Regions from separate parts of the Aquibium pacificum genome, predicted to be linked through region 1. Evidence: riboswitches for the same ligand, from Rfam matches in the RefSeq annotation. Region 1 holds a riboswitch; the other holds the start of a gene.
What was found. A riboswitch is a leader RNA that binds a small molecule or an ion and turns the genes downstream of it on or off. The one in region 1 is predicted to bind thiamine pyrophosphate.
Positions count from the first base shown of each region.

Region 1 (3,368 bases):
TGCTCGGCGTCCTGCAGCAGCCACGCGGTGGTGTCGGCCCACTCGGCCGGTGTGCGAGCGGCGGTGTTGCGCCCCATCAGCCGGACCTCACCGCTCACGCTGGCGGGGATCGTGCCGGGTATCAGCCCCGTCAGGGTCGAAAGCAGGGTCGACTTGCCCGCGCCGGACGGCCCGAGAAGGAGCAGCCGCTCCCCCCGGCGCACCGCGAGCGAGACCGGACCCACGGAGTCCTCTGACTGGTAGGGATACCGGACGCGGACGTCGCGCCAGGCGAGCGCGTCGTGCCCGTCAGACATGCGCCCGCCGCGCCCGGTCGATCCCCAGCCCCGACAGGACGCCGGTGCGGTAGAGCGCCTCGGTCACGAGATGGCCGGCGAGGCCGCCGAGCAGCGCGCCGCTGAGGCAGCGCAGCCCGAACATGGCGATCAGCAGACCCGGCTGCAACGATCCGTAGTCGAACCGGATCCATGTGTAGACGAAGGAGAAGACGGCCGCGCCGACACCCGCCATGACCAGCACGCGCAAGCGGTAGTCGCGCCAGCGGGTCGCGGCGAACACCGCTTCCGCACCGGCACCCTGAACGAGGCCGGTCAAAAGGAGCAGGAGGCCGGCCGGACTGCCCAGCAGTATCTGCACCACGGCCGCCAGCACCTCCGACAGGAGCGCGGCGCCGGGCTTGCGGATGATCGCGGCTGCGATGATCGAGACGATGAACCAGAAGCCCATCACCACGTCCATCGTGATCGCGCCGAAGATCGCCTGGGCGACGAGCCAGACCTGCACCCAGGCCAGGTAGAGGACGCCGAACACGGCGCCGAGAACGGTGACGATGAGGATTTCGCGCAGAGTCCAGGCGTTGGGGGCTTGCATGGCGGTGGTACCTTTCGGGTTGGGATGGGAGGTCCGCGCGCCGCCGCCTTCGGCGGCAGGACGTCAGGCGACGGTGGGGCTGTTGGCCGAGACCTTGAGGTCCATCGCCACGTGGCCATCGGGCGCACCGAAGCGCAGGAATGCCTCGGAGAGCGTTGCGAAGACCGGGCCGACGTCTCCGCGCAGCTTGGTGCAGAAGTTCTTGGAGCGGTCGAACACCCCGGAGCTCTTCAGGAACTCGATGCAGCCGTAGATCTCGTCCATGTGCTGGCCGATGCCGAGCGGATAGATGGAGAACTGGGCCGCGATATCACGGCCGAGCGGGGCGGCGGCGGCGACCGCGCGCCGCGCTTCGGCGATGCGCTCCTCCAGGCCGGTCTGCGGACCGCTGGGGTTGATCGGAGTGCAGATTGGGTCGTCGGGCTCGCCGGGGCAGCCGCGCGACACGGTGGCGGCGAGCACGCAATGGGCGCCGCCCGCCGCAGCAGCGGCGAACAGATCCCGCATGGCGGGGAAGAGCTGCTCGGGAGGACCGACGATGAGGGTGGAGACGTCGTCCGTCTCGATCCTGAAGTCCGGACGGTAGGGTTCGAGCGCCTTGATCGCGCCGAGAATGATGCCGACGAAATCGTCGGACATTGGATATAGGGAAACCTGTGCGCCGGAAAACATCTTCGCCTCGCTCCGCTGGCATTAACCAGATCAGCTTGAGGGTCCGCGGGCTTGGCGTCCGCATCTCAGCCCCGGCGATACGGAGCACCCCTGTCGATGTCGGAAGTAGTAGTGGCCGGGGGCAGGGCTTGCAACCTTAAAAATCTGACCCGCCAGCGGGGACGGCTCGCTCCCGCCCCATTCGCTGCAAGCTTGCTTCGGTCGGCCAAAAACCCGATACATGCGTGCGCTTCCGGGGAGGTTCGATGCGGCAGACGTGGCGGTGGTTCGGTCCGAAGGACAAGGTGACGCTTTCCGATGCGCGCCAGGCCGGCGTCGAAGGCATTGTCACGGCGCTGCATCACATCCCGACCGGCGAGATCTGGCGGCCCGAGGAGATCGAGAAGCGGCAGCGCGAGGTGGCGTTTGCCGCCGACGGGTCGATGAACCACCTGAAATGGGAGGTGGTCGAGAGCCTGCCTGTCTCCGAGGCGATCAAGACCCAGACCGGCGACTGGCGCGCCCATATCGTCCACTACCGCCGCAGCCTTGAAAACCTGGCGCGGGCCGGGATCGAGGTGATCTGCTACAATTTCATGCCAGTGCTGGACTGGACGCGCACCGACCTCGCCTGGCCGGTGGCGCATGGCGGCAGGGCGATGCGCTTCGACCTCTTCGACTTCGCCGCCTTCGACATCCACATCCTGAAACGCTCCGGCGCCGCCGGGGATTTCTCGCCGGCCGTCGCGGCCGAGGCCGAGAAGCGCTTCCGCGCCATGAGCGAGGACCGCAAGACCGAACTCGCGGCCAACGTCACCGCGGGCCTGCCCGGCGCGGTCGAAAGCTGGTCGCTGCCCGAACTCCAGGAGCATCTCTCGACCTATGACGGCATCGGCCCCGACAGGCTGCGCAAGAACCTGATCGATTTCCTGACCGAGGTCGCGTCGGACGCGCAGCGGCTGGGGCTCAGGCTCTGCTGCCATCCCGACGACCCGCCCTTTCCGCTGCTCGGCCTGCCGCGCATCATGTCGCGCGAGGCGGACTACGTCGCCGTTCTCGATGCCGTCGACCTTTTCGCCAACGGCGTCACCTTCTGCACCGGCTCGCTCGGTGCGCGGCCCGACAACGACCTGCCGGCGATGGTGCGCCGGCTGGCGCCGCGCATCCACTTCGTGCACCTGCGTAACGTGCGCCGCGACACGGAGGAGACGCCGTGCTCGTTCTTCGAGGACGAGCACCTTTCCGGCCAGACCGACATGGTAGCGGTGGTGGCGGCGCTCTTGGACGAAGAGAAGCGGCGACGCGCCGAGGGCAGGGCGGACGCCGAAATCCCGATGCGGCCCGACCACGGCCAGGACATCCTCGACGACCTCCACCGCGGCGCCCAGCCCGGCTATCCCGCGATCGGACGGCTGAAAGGCCTGGCGGAACTGCGCGGGGTGATGGCGGGGCTGAAGTTTGCGGGGTGAGACGGTTATGACTCTAGCAGGCATCGCCAAGCACCCCCTCACCGACCCTTCGGGCCACCTCTCCCCCTGCCCGGGGGAGAGGAAACGCAGCGTCGGCTTTGCACCAGGACTTCGACACTCGAGCGAGATCGCCTCGGCGCGATTCCTCTCCCCCGGGCAGGGGGAGAGGTGGCTCGCGACGCGAGACGGTGAGGGGGTGCTTCGTGCAGCCCTCAAGTCACGCAAGATCCGTCCGCCGGCCATGCAGGAAATGTCTGAAGCCGACAGTCTCTTGAGAGGTCGGCGTGCCCGCGCCTCAAATCTGTCCATGCGTGCCGCGCGATGACCCGTCTCTCGCAAACTTCCGGCCTCCCCTCCACCGTCGCCGTCCCCGCTTAC
Region 1 covers NZ_JBDPGJ010000009.1:165,217-168,584, reverse strand. Annotated here, with positions in the region: gene ABGN05_RS28125 (ABC transporter ATP-binding protein) at 1-296, opposite strand, end outside; gene ABGN05_RS28120 (ECF transporter S component) at 289-870, opposite strand; gene ABGN05_RS28115 (YkoF family thiamine/hydroxymethylpyrimidine-binding protein) at 934-1,542, opposite strand; TPP riboswitch at 1,533-1,644, opposite strand; gene uxuA (mannonate dehydratase) at 1,788-2,990, shown strand; gene ABGN05_RS28105 (mannitol dehydrogenase family protein) at 3,312-3,368, shown strand, end outside.

Region 2 (3,368 bases), on a different contig from region 1:
CCGGTCAGCATCCTGAGCAGCGTCGTCTTGCCGACGCCGTTCGGCCCGACGAGGCCGATGCGGTCGCCGCGCTGGATGCGGATGGAGAAGTCCGTCACGATGGCGAGGTCGCCGAAGCTCTTCGAGATGCCTTTCGTCTCGATGACGAGCTTGCCACTCTCGGCCGCCTCGCTCGCCGTCATCTTGGCCACGCCCTCCGCGCCGCGATGGGTGCGGAACTTCGCCCGCATGGACTGGAGGTCGCCGAGCCGGCGCATGTTGCGCTTGCGCCGCGCGGTCACGCCGTAGCGCAGCCAGTGCTCCTCGCGCACGATCTGGCGGCCGAGCTTGTGTTGCTCGCGCTCCTCCTCCTCCAGTACTTGATCGCGCCATTCCTCGAATTGGCCGAACCCCTTGTCGAGGCGTCGGGTCTGACCGCGGTCGAGCCAGACGGTGGCGCGGGTCACACGCTCCAGGAAACGCCGGTCGTGCGAGATGACGACGAAGGCTGAGGAGGTGCGCGCCAGTTCCTCCTCGAGCCATTCGATCACCGAAAGGTCGAGATGGTTGGTCGGTTCGTCGAGCAGGAGCACGTCCGGCTGGGGTGCCAGCACCCGCGCGAGTGCGGCCCTCCGCGCCTCGCCGCCGGAGAGCGTCTGCGGCGTCTCCTCGCCGGTCAGGTCGAGATTTTCGAGGATGTAGGTGGCGCGGTAGGGATCGTCCGCGGGGCCGAGACCCGCCTCGACATAGGCGCGCACGGTGGCGAAGCCTTCCATGTCCGCCGCCTGGCGCAGGTAGCGGATGGTGGCGCTCGGCTGGCGGAAGACCTCGCCGTCCTGCGGTTCGACCATGCCGGCGGCGATCTTGAGCAGCGTCGACTTGCCCGAGCCGTTTCGGCCGACCAGCGCGATGCGCTCGCCGGGCGACAGCGACAGCGAGGCGCCGTCCAGCAGCGGCGTGCCGCCGAAGGTGAGGCGGATGTTGTCGAGACGGAGAAGCGGTGGCGCCATGCGGCTCTAACCTGCGGACGGGAGGTGTGTTTCGGGGCGGGCGAGCAGCAGGGCGCGGCCCTCGCGCAAGGTAATGCGCAACTTCCCGCGGACCTCGTTCGACATGGTCAGCGACGAGCCGAAGGCGATCTCGACATTTTCGAGCGGCCACTTGGCGCCGGACACGCTGAGGCCCGACAGCGGCGAGAAGGCGAGGATGCTGAACAGCGTGCCGTCGGTATAGTCGAACTCCGAACGGCCGGGCATGACCGGCATGCCCTCTTCCAGACCGCTGGTGAGTACGACCGGCTTGCCGCCCTCTGCCAGCCTGATGGCGGCGGTCATGTGGAGGAAGGCGTGGTCGGCGCGCGGTCCGCCGAAGGCGCCGGCCAGCACCAGCGCGGTCGCTCCGCGCGCGAGCGCGGCCTCGGCCGCGAGTTCGCCGTCGGTGCTGTCCTTCTCTTCCGGATAGACCTCCCTGGGGACATCGGCATGGGGTTCGACGTCGATCTCGCCGATGGAATCGAAATCGCCGATCCACAGTTCCGGCGTCACGCCGAGCGCCGTCGCATGCCGGATGCCGGAATCGGCCGCGATCACCCGGGCGCCGGACAGCGCGGCGTCGAGGCGCGGCGTCCGGACGAGGTCGCCGCCGAGAAGGATGACGAAGGTGCACATGCGCGCCGCCTCTATCACGCCGCCGATGAAGAAAGGAAGGCCGGCACTCGGGACCGGCCCGCGGACTTCGTCCCTCGAAGGGTCTTGCCGTCTGTCCCTGCCGGCCTTAAGTTTCCGATCGCTCTAACGGGGTGCCGGCGGTCCTTGGACTGGCCGGCTGAGAGGCGAAGGGTTTTCCCTGCCAACCCGCTGAACCTGATCCGGCTCGTACCGGCGGAGGGATTAGACGCTCGCAAATGGCGCCTCAATTCCTTTCATTCGAAACCAGAGGAGGCGCTCGATGCGCACGACCATCCGATTTTTCGCCGCGGCCCTGGCCGCTTCGGTCTTCTCCCTTCCCGTGTTCGCGCAGGACGGCAGGGATACGCTCACCGTCTACACCTACGAGAGCTTCACCGCCGACTGGGGCCCGGGGCCGCAGGTCGAGAAGATCTTCGAGGCGGAATGCAACTGCGACCTCGAATTCGTCTCGGTCGCCGACGGCGTGGCGCTGCTCAACAGGCTGAAGCTGGAAGGTGACCGGACAGAGGCCGACGTTGTGCTTGGCCTCGACACCAACCTCACCGCCGATGCCAAGGCGACCGGGCTGTTCGCGCCGCACGGCGTCGAGGCGCCGGCAGTCGAGGTGCCCGGCGGCTGGTCGGACGACGTCTTCCTGCCATTCGACTACGGCTACTTTGCCGTGGTCTACGACACGCAGGCAATCGAGACGCCGCCCTCCAGCCTGAAGGAACTGGTCGAGGGCGATCCGGAACAGAAGATCGTCATCCAGGATCCGCGCACCTCGACGCCGGGATTGGGTCTGCTCTTGTGGATGAAGGCCGTCTACGGCGACGGATCCGCCGAGGCCTGGGCGAAGCTGAAGGACCGGGTGCTCACCGTGACGCCGGGCTGGAGCGAGGCCTACGGGCTCTTCACCAGCGGCGAGGCGCCGATGGTGCTGTCCTACACGACCTCGCCGGCCTACCACATGATCGCCGAAGACACGGACCGCTACCAGGCGGCGAAGTTCTCGGAAGGCCATTACCTCCAGGTCGAGGTGGCGGGGATCACGACCCATGGGGCGGACAATCCGCTGGCGAAGGCGCTCATGGAATTCATGACCGGACCGGGCTTCCAGGACGCGATCCCGGAAGCGAACTGGATGTATCCGGCTGGCGAGACGTCGAAGCCACTGAACCCGGCCTTCGACACACTGGTGAAGCCGGACGACACGCTGATCTTCAGCCCCGAGGAAGTCGCGGAAAACCGCAAGGCCTGGGTCGACGAGTGGCTCTCGGTGATGAGCGACTGAGGCGGAAGCGCGGGAAAGCGTCGTGGCACGCGTAGGTGCCGTCCCGCTCGGCACTGCAGCGCTTTCCTTCGTCGCGCTGCTTGCCGGCGGCGCCTTTCTTGGACTGCTGATCGAGGGCGCGCGCGACTGGCAGGGCGCGCTCGCCGCCTTCGACGCCTATCTGTTCCGGGTCGCCCGCTTCACGCTCCTGCAGGCGGTGCTGTCGACGATCGTCTCGGTGGTGCCGGCGATCGTCGTGGCGCGGGCCTTGTCTCGGCATCCGGCCTTCTTCGGCCGAAGTGCACTACTGCGCCTGTTCGCCGTGCCGCTGGCGCTGCCGGCGCTGGTCGCGGCACTCGGCGTGCTGGCGCTCCTTGGACGTGCGGGGTACTTCGCCGATCTGGTCGCCGCGCTCGGAGGCGACCGGTGGCCCGGCATCTACGGGTTGT
Region 2 covers NZ_JBDPGJ010000002.1:871,794-875,161, forward strand. Annotated here, with positions in the region: gene ABGN05_RS10630 (ABC-F family ATP-binding cassette domain-containing protein) at 1-989, opposite strand, end outside; gene ABGN05_RS10635 (thiamine diphosphokinase) at 996-1,646, opposite strand; TPP riboswitch at 1,764-1,885, shown strand; gene thiB (thiamine ABC transporter substrate binding subunit) at 1,927-2,940, shown strand; gene thiP (thiamine/thiamine pyrophosphate ABC transporter permease) at 2,963-3,368, shown strand, end outside.
Region 2: another riboswitch for thiamine pyrophosphate. It lies ahead of thiB (thiamine ABC transporter substrate binding subunit); the one in region 1 lies ahead of ABGN05_RS28115 (YkoF family thiamine/hydroxymethylpyrimidine-binding protein).